2 regions of the Thalassotalea ponticola genome follow, and region 1 is predicted to be linked to the other one. Evidence: predicted binding sites of a transcription regulator. Region 1 holds the regulator's gene; the other holds the start of a gene.
The links. The regulator sigma-54, encoded in region 1, starts transcription at its own class of promoters, with help from an activator protein. The targets are predictions, from matches to a motif close to GTTGGCACGNNNNTNGNNT.

Region 1 (7,927 bases):
TACCACCATTATTGCTCCCGATAAAAAATCAAAAAAAACAACCGAACCTGAAAGTGAAAAAGAACAGTAAGATGACCGCTACTCTCGATGCAAAGCACTTAGCCAAAGCCTACAAAGGGCGCAAAGTCGTAAAAGATGTCAGTTTGTCCGTTAACGCTGGTCAAGTAGTCGGCCTGCTCGGTCCAAATGGCGCCGGAAAGACGACGTCGTTTTACATGATTGTTGGACTGGTTGCCAGCGACGAGGGTACAGTGACCTTAGATGACGTAGATCTGACCCTGTTACCGATGCACGAACGCGCGCGACACGGTATTGGCTACTTGCCGCAAGAGGCATCTATCTTTCGCAAGTTATCGGTACGCGATAACATTATGGCAATATTGCAAACCCGTAAAGAACTCAGCGCGAGTCAGCGCCAAGACAAGCTCGAATCGCTAGTCGAAGAATTCAATATTGGCCATATTATCGACAATACCGGGCAAAGCCTGTCGGGGGGAGAGCGTCGACGCGTTGAAATAGCCAGAGCGTTAGCGGCTGATCCCAAATTTATCTTACTCGATGAGCCCTTTGCCGGCGTCGACCCGATTTCAGTCAGCGATATAAAAAAAATAATTTTACACTTAAAAGAACGCGGTATTGGTGTGCTTATCACCGACCACAACGTGCGTGAGACACTCGATGTGTGTGAACATGCGTATATTGTGAGTCACGGTGAACTAATCGCGCAAGGTAGTGCCGATCAGGTATTATCTAATCAGCATGTGAGAGATGTCTACCTAGGTGATAAATTCACGCTATAGTTATAGTAACAAGGTGACCAAACACTGTATCAGCAGGGTTAGTTTTCTCCGCCAAAATTGGCATATGTAATTCGTTTTATGGAAAGCAATTAACTCATGAGACCAAGTCTTCAGCTGCGCATAGGCCAGCATTTAACGATGACGCCACAGTTGCAACAAGCGATCAAATTGTTGCAGCTATCTACCTTGGATCTGCAACAAGAAATTCAAGAAGCTCTCGACTCTAATCCGTTGCTTGAGGTTGATGATAGTCAATCGACGGATGATATGGCGGATCTCGATATGAACGATGTGCAACAATCGTCGAGCAATAGTGATAACGCCGATCAAATTACCACCAGTGAAGCTCTTACCAACAGTGAAATCCCTCAGGATTTGTCGGTTGATTCGACTTGGGAAGAAAGCTTCAGCGCCGGTACGTCAATGACCGGCATTGCCCCGCCAAACGACGACGATTCGCTATATCAAGGTGAAACCAGTGAAACAATTCGCGATCATTTGACTTGGCAAATGGAGCTCACTCCGTTTTCTGATACCGACCGCAGTATCGCGATGACGATCATTGACGCGATAGACGATGCCGGCTACCTGACTATCAGTACTGCTGAAATACTCGAAAGTATCGCCGATGAACGCATCGAATTGGACGAAGTTGAAGCGGTGCTCAAGCGAATTCACATGTTTGATCCCATCGGCTCCGGTGCGTGTTCTGTACAACATTGTTTATTAATCCAATTAAATCAATTTGACAGCAATACACCGTATTTAGCGCAAGCCAAACAAGTGATCAGTAAACACATTGATTTGCTCGCCAACCGCGACTTTCGCAGTATCATGCGCAAAACGCGGTTAAAAGAAGACGAGTTACGCGAGGTAATGCGCTTAATACAAAGTTTAAACCCTCGTCCTGGCGATGCCATTGCCCAAGGCGAGGAGCAATATATTATTCCTGATGTCAGTGTGGTGAAGAAAAACGGACGTTGGGTGGTTGAACTAAACCCCGATACTGCACCAAAGCTCAATATAAATGGTCAGTATGCTGCTATGGCGAAAAACAGTTCAGCCCAAGACAGCCAGTTTATTCGCTCGCACTTACAAGAGGCTAAATGGTTCATCAAATCACTGGAAAGCCGCAACGATACCCTGTTGAAGGTATCTAACTGTATTGTTCAACAACAGCAAGGTTTTTTTGAACACGGACCTGAAGCCATGCGCCCTATGGTGCTAAATGACGTTGCCGAAGCGGTTGAGATGCACGAGTCGACAATTTCTCGGGTTACCACACAAAAGTACATGCATACTCCAAGGGGAATCTTTGAATTAAAGTATTTCTTTTCTAGTCATGTCAGTACTGAAAACGGGGGAGAGTGCTCATCGACGGCGATACGCGCCCTAATTGAAAAGCTGGTCAACGCTGAAAACCCACAGAAGCCTTTAAGTGACAGTAAAATTACTGCATTATTGGCGGAACAAGGTATTAACGTTGCGCGCCGGACAATAGCTAAGTATCGAGAATCTTTGGGTATCCCACCATCTAACCAAAGAAAAAGCTTACTGTAAGCACAACGATAAGGAAACAGCTTATGCAAATCAATATCTCTGGTCATCATGTTGAAGTTACCGACTCTATGCGCGGTTATGTTGAACAAAAATTTGAGAAACTTGAACGTCACTTCGACCATATAAACAACGTTTATGTCGTATTGAAAGTTGAAAAGCTGCAACAAATCGCAGAGGCAACGCTACACGTGAACCAAGGTGAAATATTTGGTTCTGCCGAAAATGAGGACATGTATGCATCGATAGATGCACTTGTCGATAAACTTGACCGTCAAGTGTTAAAACACAAGGCGAAATTATCCAGTCATTAAATTTTATGAATCTTGCCAACTTGTTATCACCGGACTGCACAGTGTGTGCAGCTCCGGGCAATAGTAAAAAAAACATTCTAGAACAAATTAGTGTGCTTGCGGCCAACAAAATCAGTTCGGCGACAGCAAAAGAATTACTCAATAACCTGATCAACAGGGAAAAGTTGAGTAGTACAGGGATTGGTAATGGCATCGCCATACCGCACAGTAAAATCAATAATAACGAGCAACCCATCGCCGTACTTATCACCACAGATACACCTATAGGCTTTGATGCAATCGATAATAAACCGGTGGATATCTTCTTTGCTCTGTTCGTTCCTGAAGACCGCTGTCAGCAACACTTAGAGACACTAGCGAGTATCGCGCAATATTTTGCCGATAAACAAAACAGTAAAAAAGTCAGACGCTGTACCTCAGCCAATGAACTTTACAACACGGTCGCCAACGGCTAACAGGGAATCGCTATGAAATTAATGATCGTCAGTGGCCGCTCCGGCTCGGGAAAAACTGTCGCTCTGCGCGTACTGGAAGACTTGGGCTACTACTGTGTAGACAATATTCCCGTCAATCTATTACCCGCTCTCACACACACGGTGATTAATGATTACCAGCATGTTGCCGTCTCGTTAGATGTACGCAACCTGCCAACCAACCCTGACGATGCCAGTGAGATTATCGATTATTTACCAAATAGCGTCGACTTGTCGGTGCTATTTCTCGATGCTGATGATAAAGAGTTAGTACGCCGCTACAGTGAAACCCGGCGATTACATCCCTTGATCCGCAAAAACATGGCTTTAGATCAAGCTATCGCATTGGAAAAGAAACTTCTCGATCCAGTCGCCAGTCGCGCTAACATGTATATCAATACCACCAGTTTAACGCCGCATCAGTTGGCGGATTTAGTGCGCGAGCGAGTAATGGGGTCAAAGACTGGTTCATTGGTGTTAGTGTTTGAATCATTTGGTTTCAAACACGGTGTTCCCACCGATGCCGATTATGTATTTGATGCGCGCTTCTTACCAAACCCTTTTTGGGAGCAAGGCTTAAAGGCATTTACCGGTCTCGATCAACCGGTGCAAGATTTCCTCGCAGCACAACCCATAGTCACCAAGTTTATTTGGCAAATAAACTCATTTATGATGACTTGGTTGCCTCACCTTGAACGCAATAATCGCACCTATTTAACGGTGGCCATTGGTTGCACTGGAGGACAGCATCGAAGTGTTTATATTGCTGAAACTCTGGCCAAGCAATTTAAAAAAGAAGAAAAAGATGTGCAAGTACGTCATCGAGAGTTAATTAAATAAGCGATCTAAATATCATGGCAAAAACCAAGTCTGCAACCTCAACCCATGCCTCGCGTATGGTGACCATTGAAAATAAACTCGGCCTACACGCGCGCGCAGCAACTAAGCTAGCTAAATTGAGCCAGCAATTTAACTCGTCAATTCGCATTGTGTTAGATGGTAAAACGGCCGACGCTGGCTCGATCATGGGCTTGATGTTATTAACCGGTAGTCAAGGGAAGACGGTTGCAGTTGAGTGCCAAGGCGATGATGCTGAACAAGCTCTTGATGCGGTGTGCCAGTTATTTGGCGACAAATTTGACGAAGCAGAATAGTAGCTGATTATTTTACAAATTTACGATACACTTCAATACGATAACTCCAAGTTATAAGCTTCAACCACAAATAAAACAAGTGACGACTTGCGAGGCTGAACATAACCATCAAGACTTAATAACAACAACACCCTTGCGCATGAGGTGAACCGTGGCAGAGTTGTCAGAACAAGAAACAAGCCAACAGCGATTACTAGAAATTAATACCGCTATCGATAGTGGTATGTTTGTCTACGTGCGTAAAATGCTGCAAAACATGTCCGATTACGACATCGCTTTGCTACTCGAGTCGTCTCCGGCCAAAAGTCGTAACGTATTATGGCAACTTGTTGATCCCGACCTACACGGCGATATTTTAGAAGAGCTTTCAGAAGAGGTGCGCAAAGGCATTCTGCGCAAAATGCAACCGGAAAAAGTTGCGGCCGCGACAGAAGGCATGGATATAGACGACCTCGCCGAAGTCCTGCGCGGATTGCCTGATTCAGCGTATCAAGAAGTGCTCAACTCGATGGATACGCAAGACCGTATGCGAGTAGAGCAGGCTCTCGCTTACGAGCCAGAAACGGCCGGTGGTATCATGAATACGGATACCATTACCCTGCGTCCTGATGTAACAGTTGATGTCGTACTGCGCTATTTGCGTCTCAAGGGCAAACTGCCTGAATCGACAGACTCCTTTTATGTGGTAAACCGTGAAGATATCCTCATCGGCAGTGTTTCTTTGGCTGACTTAGTCACAGCCCAACCAGAGCAAGCGATAGGGGAAATTACCGACACCCATACGGTGCCAGTAAACGTCGCGATGGAAGATACCGAAGTGGCCATTATGTTTGAACGCCACGACTGGTTTTCCGCTCCTGTTGTTGATGACGACAACCGCCTGCTCGGTCGTATTACCGTGGATGATGTGGTTGATATTATTCGCGAAGACGCAGAGCACTCAATGATGAGTATGGCCGGTCTCGATGACGAAGCCGATACATTTGCACCAGTTATTAAAAGTACTCGACAACGCTCCATTTGGTTAGGGGTCAATTTAATCACCGCCTTATTAGCCGTTGCGGTGTCGAGTATGTTTGAACCTATTTTAGCGGAAATGGCCATCTTAGCGGTGTTAAATACGTTAGTCCCCAGTATGGGTGGCGTCGCTGGTAGTCAAACGCTAACCTTGGTTATTCGCGGTTTGGCGTTGGGTCACATAGGCGAAAACAACGCGCGCACGATATTAACCAAGGAATTAGCCGTGGGCTTTTTAAACGGGCTTATTTGGTCACTGTTGATTGCGTCGATTGTTACTCTGTGGAAGCAAGACTTGTTACTAGGTGGTATTATTGCGTTTGCCATGCTCGCTAATTTAACGGTTGCCGGCTTGGCCGGTGTGATCACGCCGTTAGCATTGAAAAAAATGAATATAGACCCAGCCTTGGCTGGTGGGGTGATCCTCACCACGGTAACCGATGTCGTTGGTATCTTTGCCTTTTTAGGTACGGCTACCCTGCTCCTAAGCTCAACTGCTTAAAGCATTCACGGCTGTCGACAAAGGTATTACCGCTCGGTTTAGCACTGATAGACGAGTCAAATTCTAGTAACGCCAGTGATAGCGGTTAGTGATAAGATGAATTAGCCGTAGCTAAGCAAGTACCAATCGCTTGCTTAGCCACACAACACCGGTTACTGACCTGACACCTGCATTTGTTCAATCAATAAACTACCGGTTTTTATACTACCGCGCAGATCATAGTCGTTACCGCTTAATACTAGAGACTTAAACATGTCTTTTAAATTGGCCGCAATGGTGATTTCAGAGACCGGATAAGCAATTTGCCCATTTTCTACCCAAAAGCCAGCGGCGCCTCTGGAGTAATCACCCGTAACAACGTTAACGCCCTGTCCCATCAGCTCGGTGACTAATAAACCGGTCCCCATCGCTTCAAGCATTGCCGTTAAATCACCGCCGTTTGCCGACACTTGCCAATTGTGAATACCGCCGGCGTTACCAGTGGTTTGCAAGCCGAGTTTACGCGCTGAGTAACTGGTCAGCAAATACGATTGCAAACAGCCGTTTTTGATGATTTCGCGTTGTATAGGCTTTACCCCTTCCGCATCAAATGCCGAACTGGCTAAGCCTCGCTTGATAAACGGTCGCTCTTCAATCGTTAGGTGATCACTAAATATCCGCTCACCAATACTGTCAACTAAGAACGATGAATTGCGATATAAATTGCCACCGCTGATCGCCGAGATAAGGTGACCAAAAATGCTGTTAGCAACATCGGCGCGAAATAGCACAGGACACTTTTGGGTAGCGATTTTACGCGGGTTCAAACGCTCTAGTGCGGCATCGGCCGCTTGCTCGCCAAGTGACTTGGCCGGCGTCAACTGAGCAAACTCACGACTCACCGTATAATTATAATCGCGTTGCATATCCTCACCACTGGCGGCAATCATCATGCAAGTTAAGCTGTGACGCGTACTTGGATAAGCAACTAACTGCCCATGGCTGTTGCCATAAACTTTAAAACCCTCGTAGCTAGCAAAGTTAGCACCGTCTGAATTAACAATGCGCGCATCCCGTTGCAAAGCCGTTAATTCGGCTTCTCGAGCAATATCAATGGCCTGATCAGCACTGATCTGCTGCGGGTGATATAAGTCGAGGTCTTCAGGCTCAAACTCAAGAAGCTCTTTATCTGCAAGTCCAGCAAACGGATCAACGGAGGTATAGTTGGCAATATTGACAGCTGCATTAACCGATTGTTGTAATGCTTTTTCCGATAAGTCCGCGGTTGACGCAGAGCCCTTGCGACCGTCTTTATACAGTGAAATACCCAATGCACCATCATTGTTAAACTCGACGGTTTCTACCTCACCCATACGCGTCGAAACACTCAGCCCTTGCATCTTTGAGATTGAGACTTCTGCGCTCTGCGCACCCAGGCTCTTCGCCATCTCTAACACTTTGCTGACACTTTGTTTAACGTGTTCCATCGATTGTTCAATTGATTGCTTGTTTTCCATGATTTGCGAGATAAAGAGGTTAACGTACAGCAAGGATATCACAGCCTGCCATTTTCCCAACGCACATTGACCAATAATTTCATTGATTTTTGCTGATCAGGGCATTATTGATAACGAAAAACAGTTATAATAAGACAAACTGACTTTATCTATCTGTATCAATTATGGCTCGAGAAATTGGCGAATACGACGAAGAAAATGACATTCTCTACGTAAGCAAAACTGAATTAAAGCAAGACATGAAGGACCTACAAAAATTAGCGGAAGCGATCTGTCACATGGGTCCCAAACAGCGCGCTAAACTGGCGTTAAACAGCGAAATTGAGCAGGCCCTGGTTATCGCTGATAAGATCAAAGGCAAACACGATGCTTTTCATCGCAACGTACAGTTCATTGCCAAGCAATTACACAGCCTTGATGTCGAGGCGATTCGCTTAAAAATTGACATCATGGAGAATAAACACGGTATTGCTGACGCGCACAACCGCTTCTACGAAGAGTTACGCGAGCAGATACTAAGCGCTGATAACCAAACTATTGAGACATTAATTAACGACAACAGTAGCTTAGAACGCCAGCGCTTGCGCCAACTGATCCGTCAGGCCAACAAAGAG
Region 2 (7,927 bases), 910 kb from region 1:
ATCATCGGCTTCATCGTGCTCTGACTCGAGCGAGTCTACACCGTGGGCTAAAAAACCATCTTGCATATCGACTAAGCTGTTGGCCAAATGCGTTGGCATCTTTTTGCGGCCTTTTTTGTAATCGCTAAATAACTTGTGACGCCAACACTCTCCTTGGCAGTCAAAAACCGCGAGTGCATGTGATGGCTGGTGTTGAGTTAGAATGCGCTGTAATGCGTTGCTCGTATGCACCTTAGTATTATGGATGATTTGCGATATCGTGTTTTCTGACAGTTGATCTAACATCGCATAAGGGCGCTCCTGAGCCGCATATATCCGGCGGATCAGGTTCATGGCATCGATGAGAACTAAATGAGCTTGCATTATTGCTATCTAAATCCGTGTTATTGAGAAACTATGTTATAGCATGGCGTATATTCGCCTTGAAGTTTCATTCGCTGTTGTTTTACAAATGATGATAACAGGTTATCCATGTGTGTCATAATTTCTTTATCACCAGATATTTGGTATGGACCGTGCTCGCGAATGTGCTTGACCCAATCGGGCTTTACGTTGCCGGCAACAATGCCCGAAAACGCCCGCCGTAAGTTAGCCGCTAGTTCATTTATCGGCATATTTTTAGTCAAGGTTAAGTTTGCCATGTTATCGTGGGTCGGTTCAAATGGTTGTTGGAACTGCGGTTCAATTTCTAAGGTCCAGTTGTAGTGATATGAATCGCCCACGGCTTTGCGATAACCGATCACTGATTCTATGTGATCTTTTAAATATTGAGCGACTTGCTCGGCATCATCAATAATAATTTGATATAGATTACGAGCATCAGCACCCAGCGTTTGGGCGATAAAATTATCTAGCTCAGCAAAGTACTGTGCCGACTCCTTTGGCCCTGTAAGTACGATGGGTAATTTTTGCAGTTTATTTTCAGGGTGTAATAAAATCCCTAATACATATAGCAATTCTTCGGCGGTACCAGCACCACCTGGAAAAATGATCAAGCCATGACTCAGGCGGACAAAGGCTTCGAGTCGTTTTTCAATATCGGGCATAATCACCAATTCATTAACTATGGTGTTTGGCGGCTCTGCGGCGATGATACTTGGCTCTGTTAAGCCGATATAGCGGCCCAGCCCGTTGCGCTGTTTGGCATGGCCAAATGTCGCGCCTTTCATAGGCCCTTTCATAGCCCCTGGACCACAGCCGGTACAAATATTCATGTGTCGCAAGCCTAATTCATAGCCGACTTCTTTACAGTAGGCATATTCACTAAGGTTAATTGAGTGACCGCCCCAACACGTGACTAGGCCAGGCTCACTATCGAGTTTAATCGCATCGGCATTGCGAATGATGTCAAACACGGTGTGCGTGGTCAGATTTTGCGTGGTCGGTTCTGGTTGGCATAAATACCGGCTGGAGATAAATAAAATATCGCGCAAGACAGCGGATAATTGCTCTTGAATACCGCGAATAATAGTTCCGTCAACAAACGCGTGCGACGGTGGGTTGATCAAGCGCAGTTTTACCCCTCGCTCGCGTTTGAGTACTTGAATTTCAAAATCTTTGTAGGTTTCGTAAATGGCTTCAGCATCATCGGTGTCACTGCCAACATTGAGAACTGCTAACGAGCAGTTGCGATACAACTGATACAATTCTGAATTCGCTGATTGCTGTAATAAATCGACTTCAAGCGGTGATAACAGGCACATATTGCCAACAGGATTTAATTCGATTTGCATAGGCACCCCTTAGATACGACTGGCGCAAAATGGTCGCTATAATCCGATAGCGGGAAAACCAAGTGACAAAATGATTTATTCTGAGTATGACTTTGCCTTGGTCTAATTTTTATTTTAGTGCAAATAAAAATTGGCACAAGAGATAATCCATTGAATCACTAATATTTTTTACTCTAAGTTATTGTTATAAATTTGAAATTTATAGAGAGATAAGGATGGTAAAGAGGGAGGGAAGACCGTCAGCGGCTATTTTTTCTATGAGTTAGCTCACCAGATTAGCACGAGAGTATCAATACCGCCGTTTAATACAAAATGCGCTTGGTCAGGCTGAATCGGGTTAACCTTATTGCCATGAGGTTATGCGGTGTTTGTCTGCGCTTGGCAACACCGCATAGTAATTCCCCTTGGCTGATAGTGGCTACTGGCGCAATGTTCTGTTTTGCGGAGCGACAGCGTGCTCGGTTGAGCGATATGGATTAATGTCTAAGCCACCGCGACGGGTATAGCGAGCGAACACGGTCAGCGATTTGGGACGACAAAACGCCATGATGTCGGTGAAAATTCGCTCAACGCATTGTTCGTGAAATTCGTTGTGTTGGCGAAAGGAGATAATGTAACGAAGCAATTTTTCCCGATCAATGGGGTGCCCAGTATAGCTAATGTAAACGCTGCCCCAATCGGGTTGATTGGTGATTAAACAGTTTGACTTTAACAAGTGCGATACCAATTGCTCACTCACTTGTGCGTCGTTGGCATTGGTTGATGCGGCTAATAAATTGCGGTCAAATTGGTAGTTGTCTATGGCTATATCGATGTCGTCAATGCAGCTCGCGTCAATATCGGCTATGGCTAGTGCAGGGCATTGATCTACGGCAAAAAGCTCGACGTTGACACTGGCGTTAGCGGTTGCCGATAAATCTTTACACAGGGTTTCTTGTACCTGTTGCCAATTGTCAAAACGCGTTTGGTTAAAACTATTTAAGTACAGTTTAAACGACTTCGATTCAATTAAGTTGTCGCTTTCACAGGGGATGCGAAATTCTGCCACCGCCACCACCGGCTTTCCCTTAGCGTTTAGCCATGACAACTCGTAGCCATACCACACATCCTCTCCTTGAAATGGCAATGGCGCCGAGACGTTAATATCGTCGCGATTGAGCGAACGGGGCACGGCTTGTAATAATTGCGGTGAATATTCGCTGGTATAGTCAGTAGTTTTCCCTAAGACCAGTGATTTTAGTTCATCGCGGTTTGAATATTTCGACATAAGCTAACTTTTTGATGGTATTAAAAATGATAGGTTCGGTGTAATATGAGTAAATCGTCATATATACAGTGTATTTTAGCCTATGAGTTCATTACAAAAAAGCCTAGTAAACTTTGCAAATGATTATATTGCCTTCTGTCAGCAACAACACGGTGGGTTACCGCGTGTTGAGCATGACCCAAACTGGCCATCTGAGTGCGAAATAGGCGACGTTGACGGCGACAATATGTCAGCATGGAAACCGGTTCAAATTAGCGACAACTTATCGTTTGATAACGTTGAAAGTGCCTTAGGTATCAGTTTACACCCCGACATTAAGCAGTTTTTTACCGCGATCTACTCGGAGGCGATCCCGTGTGATTGTGATGAAGGCGCCCTTGAGTTGCTATTTGCATGGAGCCGTGAAGACTTTGACCGCTTACAGCAAAACCTCATTGGTCACGTGTTAATGAAACGCCGACTTAACCAAGCGGACACAGTATTTTTTGCGGTCACCGATGCCGAAGAGATCAACCTAGTGATTAAAAACGACAGTGGTGAGGTTTGGGCTGAACCGGTAGGGCTTGAGCCGAATAAATTTGTCGCCGAAAGTCTGGAGGCCTTTTTAGCTCAACTGCGCTATCGAGCAGAGCCTCTGTAAGTAAACTCTACTCGCAGCGAGTTTTCTCGTCTGTTGCTATGACTAACAGGCGATTTAGTTTCCCTTAATAGCAAGGCGTTGACCCTGTGATAACCTGTGTATGTTATTGCGGTAAGACTATACAACGACAATTCGTGTGGCGACATTTTTAGCCCCGCTGTTTTTTTAATTCGTCAATTTGCTTCGATAACGCATCGATTTGCTGTTGCAGCGGGCGGATAGCTTCACTAATGCGCTTATCTAGTGGGTCTTGTGTTGCATCTGTGGTCTGCTCTTTACGCGGATCAAGCGCCACGTCACCTAATGCGGGATTTTTTTGCCAAGCTTGTAAGCCTTTAATAATTACCGCCAATGGCGTGCCCGCCGCAAGCCTCGCTTTTAGCAAAGCAACCGAGGGCGTTTTATTTTGTTTTTGTAGCGCGCTACACGCTTGATAGATCTGTTGTAGAGTATCCATAATTTTAAATTGCGTAAAATTGTTGTCAAATTGGCAAAATAATAGCGAGTTTCACTAACAATGTCACCTGAAGAATCTTTAGTTGATTTGTAAGTTTTTAAAAATCAACATGTTATGAAAGTTGGCAAGCTTATTGTATTAATCTAAAGTGATGACATCAGACTACGCCTTTTTTCACTGGCTAGTTTATCAAAAATAAACAAAAAATTAGAATTACCGATTAAGAGAGAAATACGATGAAAAAATCACTATCTGCTTTATTAGTTATTGCGCCATTGGTTGTGACGTTACCAGGGTGTATTGTTGTTTCCACCGATAAAGATGGTGAATCTATTCACTTTAACCGGGCTGATACTGAGTATGAAAATCGCAAAAAAATTGCCCAGCTGCAGATTGGCACCCCATATCAGCAAGCTTTGGAAATGATGGGCGTGGCTGACTTTAGTGAAGTTTATGAAAAAGATGGACAAACCATACAAGTACTTTTTTATCGCACTAATCGCAAACAGGCGGATGGCATGACCACCAAAGACGAATGTACGCCGTTGGTTTTTAAGCAAGGAAAATTAACATCTTGGGGTGATAGCGCGTACTTGCAAATTTAATTTAAGCGTCTATACTAAAACACAGATGGGGTCAGTGCTGGTAGCAATAGCAGCGTTGGCCCTTCGCTTTTCTGGCGCATTTATCCTGTCAATCCTCCATAAAATTGTCAGTTGGCAAGCACGCAATCTATAAAGCACATACATATACTGTGTCGTGATTGGCGACATCAACTATTGACTTACTACTTCTAGACCAGCAGATCTTTTTGGTACAAATTTTGTTCAACCTAAATGATTTCTGATCAAAATAGCTGTCATACAGCATAGTCATCTATGTAAATATCAGATATTACAGAGCAGGGAGAATTTAGGCAGACCTCTGTGGGCAGCGTTTTTTTTTAAATTTCTGCTTTGTTAACGCCTATTTGTTTAGATGACTTAACGTTATAGTCATTGCCTTGTAAAATTCGCAAACAACTCGCTGCAAAAATGAACAGCAAAGATCAACACGTCCGAGTTTATGATCAATAGATATGGCCGCGATGATTAACCGATCAGCGCAGCATACTGTCTAATACATCAACAACCTCACACCAATCTGAGTCCTGTTCTATCGCCTGTTGTAAAAAACGCGCTTGCGAGTCACTCCAAAATGGAGCGTCTGATAAATGCATGTCGCGCGGCAAGCCCTTGTTATGCTCAACAAAAGCTTGCATTGCTTTTGGGCTGCTTTCAAGGCCAAGTTGCTCAAATAAAAGTTCAAGTGAATGGTGCGATAAATCCATGCTAGACCTCATAACATCTATTGCTCTATGAGCGAAAATAATTAACGTATTAACACCTTTGCAGTATAGAAAATTTTTAGCTTTAGACCAATATTTGACTTGCCGACATTTTGCGTAGTATGTTTAAATTTTAAACATTAATAGCACTTGTGTTCAGCGATATTCGATACCGGGCGTCAGTGTTCAGTTATGCAAAAGGAGAGTTGACCATGAATGATGTGCAATTAAAAACCGACGCTGATGTTCGCGCTGCTTATCTTAGCGCCGCCGAGCTCAAGCTAGCGGCATCACTTATTTTTCAAGCGTATCACGATGATCCGGTGTTTATGGCGATATTTGACACGGGGAGTGGTGATTATGAGCAAAAGCTCAGAGGCGCGATTCGCGAAGAATTAGCGGCGTTTTGGCAAGCGCAACAACCCATCTTGGGGCTTTATAGCGGTGAAGCCTTGGTTGGCGTCGCCTGCCTGCATTGTCCTGATAGCGGTTTCAGTTCTGAGCGCTTTTGGCATTGGCGTTTAAAAATGATGCTCTCGGCCGGCTATGTATCAACCAAGCAAATGATTGAGAAAGAGAACAAGCTGATCGACGCTGTGCCGTTTAAGCGGTTTCACATATTGTCATTTATTGCCATTCACCCATTACATCAGCACCACGGCTTTGGTCATTATTTGATGGCAGCGGTTAACGCCACTTTTGCCGATGATGCCGAATCAGAAGGGGTAGTGGTATATGTCACCACGCAAAAATATCAGAGTTTTTTTGATGAATGCGACTACCAGACTCTTACTCAAATCAGCGTCGGTGAGGTAACCGGTCCGGTAATGGTGCACTATCGTGGTGAGTAATACCAACGCAAACAAATATGCTAAGCGAGAGCAGAATGACAAACAAGCAAACCGTGAGTAAAACGGCATACCAAAGTTTTCACGAATTTTATCCATTTTACTTATCGCAACACCAAAACCCAAGCTGCCGAGCACTGCACTTTGCCGGCAGTGCGTTAGTACTCGTTATACTCGCTTATGCACTAGTCACGTCCCAATACCAGTTGCTGTGGTTGTTGCCCTTCGTCGGTTACGGCTTTGCTTGGATAGGCCATGCCTTTTTTGAACGCAATAAGCCGGCAACGTTTAGCTATCCGCTGTACAGTTTTATTGGTGATTGGGTGATGTTTTTTCAACAAATTGGCCGATTGGTGTCTGCTATTTTTAAGCGCTAAATAGGGCTGCGTGCTATTGATTACCTTTGCCAGATTGTAATTTTGTTAGCACCGGTTATACCTTATTTATATGTCAGTTAAAAACAATAATGAGACAGTTTTATGATCCGACCATTATGCTTGTTGATCTTGTGGTTTACCTTGGCGTTTTATGCCACGTTTCAAGCGGTGGCAGAGCAACAATGTGTTAGTTGCCATAAAACACAAGTAGAACAATGGCAAAGCTCACATCACTATCACGCAATGGGCAAGGCGTCTTTAACCAAGGTGTTGGGTAATTTTGATAATCAAACGCTCGAATACCAGCAACAGGTTGTGCGATTTTTTAGCAAAGATCAGCAACTAATCATCGCAATGCCGGATTTAACCGGCAAACTCACCGAGTATCCGGTTTTATACTCATTTGGCTACTACCCGCTACAACAATATATGTTCGATATGGGCAATGGTCACATTCAGTTGTTTCCCTTTGCGTGGGACTCTCGCTCTAAAGAGCAAGGTGGTCAACGATGGTTTGTATTGCACCCTGAACAACAACCGCATGATTTATTCCACTGGTCGCAGAAAGGTCAAAATTGGAATCACATGTGCGCTGATTGCCACTCGACAGAGTTTAAAAAGCACTACGACATAAATAATAATTCATTCGACTCCACGTATCGCAATATCAACGTCAGCTGTCAAGCATGCCACGGTGATGCGACTGAGCACGTAACTTGGGCTCAAGGCGACCAGCGGTCAGTAGACAAAGGTTTTAAAGTCAGCCTAAAGGCCAAAACATCAGCATTTTTACGTCAACCGGACGGTAGTTTAGTCAGCGCCGAGCCATTGGTGAATAGCGAACAGGTACAGGTGTGCGCCACCTGTCATGCCCGCCGCTCTCAACTTGCTGATCGAACCCAACCGGATCAGTTTTTTGAGCAGTTTAGAGCCGCGCTACTGACACCCGAATATTACCACGTAGATGGTCAAATTTGGGATGAAAACTACGTGTGGGGCTCATTTTTGCAAAGTAAAATGTATAACAAAGGAGTGACTTGCACCAATTGTCACAACCCTCATTCAGGTGATCTCAAATTAGCGGGTAATACAACCTGTACTCAATGTCATGATGCACCACTATACGATACGCCAATTCACCATGGCCATAAGCCAGAATCCAAAGGCAGCCAATGCGTCGATTGTCACATGCCGGCCACTACGTATATGAAAGTCGATGCAAGGCGTGATCACAGCTTTCGCGTTCCGCGTCCTGATCTAACGATTAAAACCAAAGCG

Region 2: the regulator sigma-54 is predicted to act here: its motif matches at 4,218-4,236, upstream of ACAY30_RS05770 (DUF3192 domain-containing protein).

What each region holds. Positions count from the first base shown of each region.
Region 1 is NZ_CP166871.1:424,726-432,652, reverse strand. Features, by position in the region: gene lptA (lipopolysaccharide transport periplasmic protein LptA) at 1-70, shown strand, start outside; gene lptB (LPS export ABC transporter ATP-binding protein) at 72-800, shown strand; gene ACAY30_RS01960 (RNA polymerase factor sigma-54) at 897-2,360, shown strand; gene hpf (ribosome hibernation promoting factor) at 2,384-2,671, shown strand; gene ptsN (PTS IIA-like nitrogen regulatory protein PtsN) at 2,677-3,126, shown strand; gene rapZ (RNase adapter RapZ) at 3,139-3,984, shown strand; gene ACAY30_RS01940 (HPr family phosphocarrier protein) at 3,999-4,298, shown strand; gene mgtE (magnesium transporter) at 4,450-5,817, shown strand; gene pmbA (metalloprotease PmbA) at 5,970-7,313, opposite strand; gene yjgA (ribosome biogenesis factor YjgA) at 7,478-7,927, shown strand, end outside.
Region 2 is NZ_CP166871.1:1,337,754-1,345,680, forward strand. Features, by position in the region: gene xni (flap endonuclease Xni) at 1-363, opposite strand, end outside; gene ppnN (nucleotide 5'-monophosphate nucleosidase PpnN) at 384-1,733, opposite strand; gene queF (NADPH-dependent 7-cyano-7-deazaguanine reductase QueF) at 2,152-3,000, opposite strand; gene syd (SecY-interacting protein) at 3,083-3,640, shown strand; gene ACAY30_RS05765 (hypothetical protein) at 3,789-4,097, opposite strand; gene ACAY30_RS05770 (DUF3192 domain-containing protein) at 4,334-4,702, shown strand; gene ACAY30_RS05775 (DUF2789 domain-containing protein) at 5,197-5,427, opposite strand; gene ACAY30_RS05780 (GNAT family N-acetyltransferase) at 5,637-6,275, shown strand; gene ACAY30_RS05785 (DUF962 domain-containing protein) at 6,311-6,649, shown strand; gene ACAY30_RS05790 (tetratricopeptide repeat protein) at 6,752-7,927, shown strand, end outside.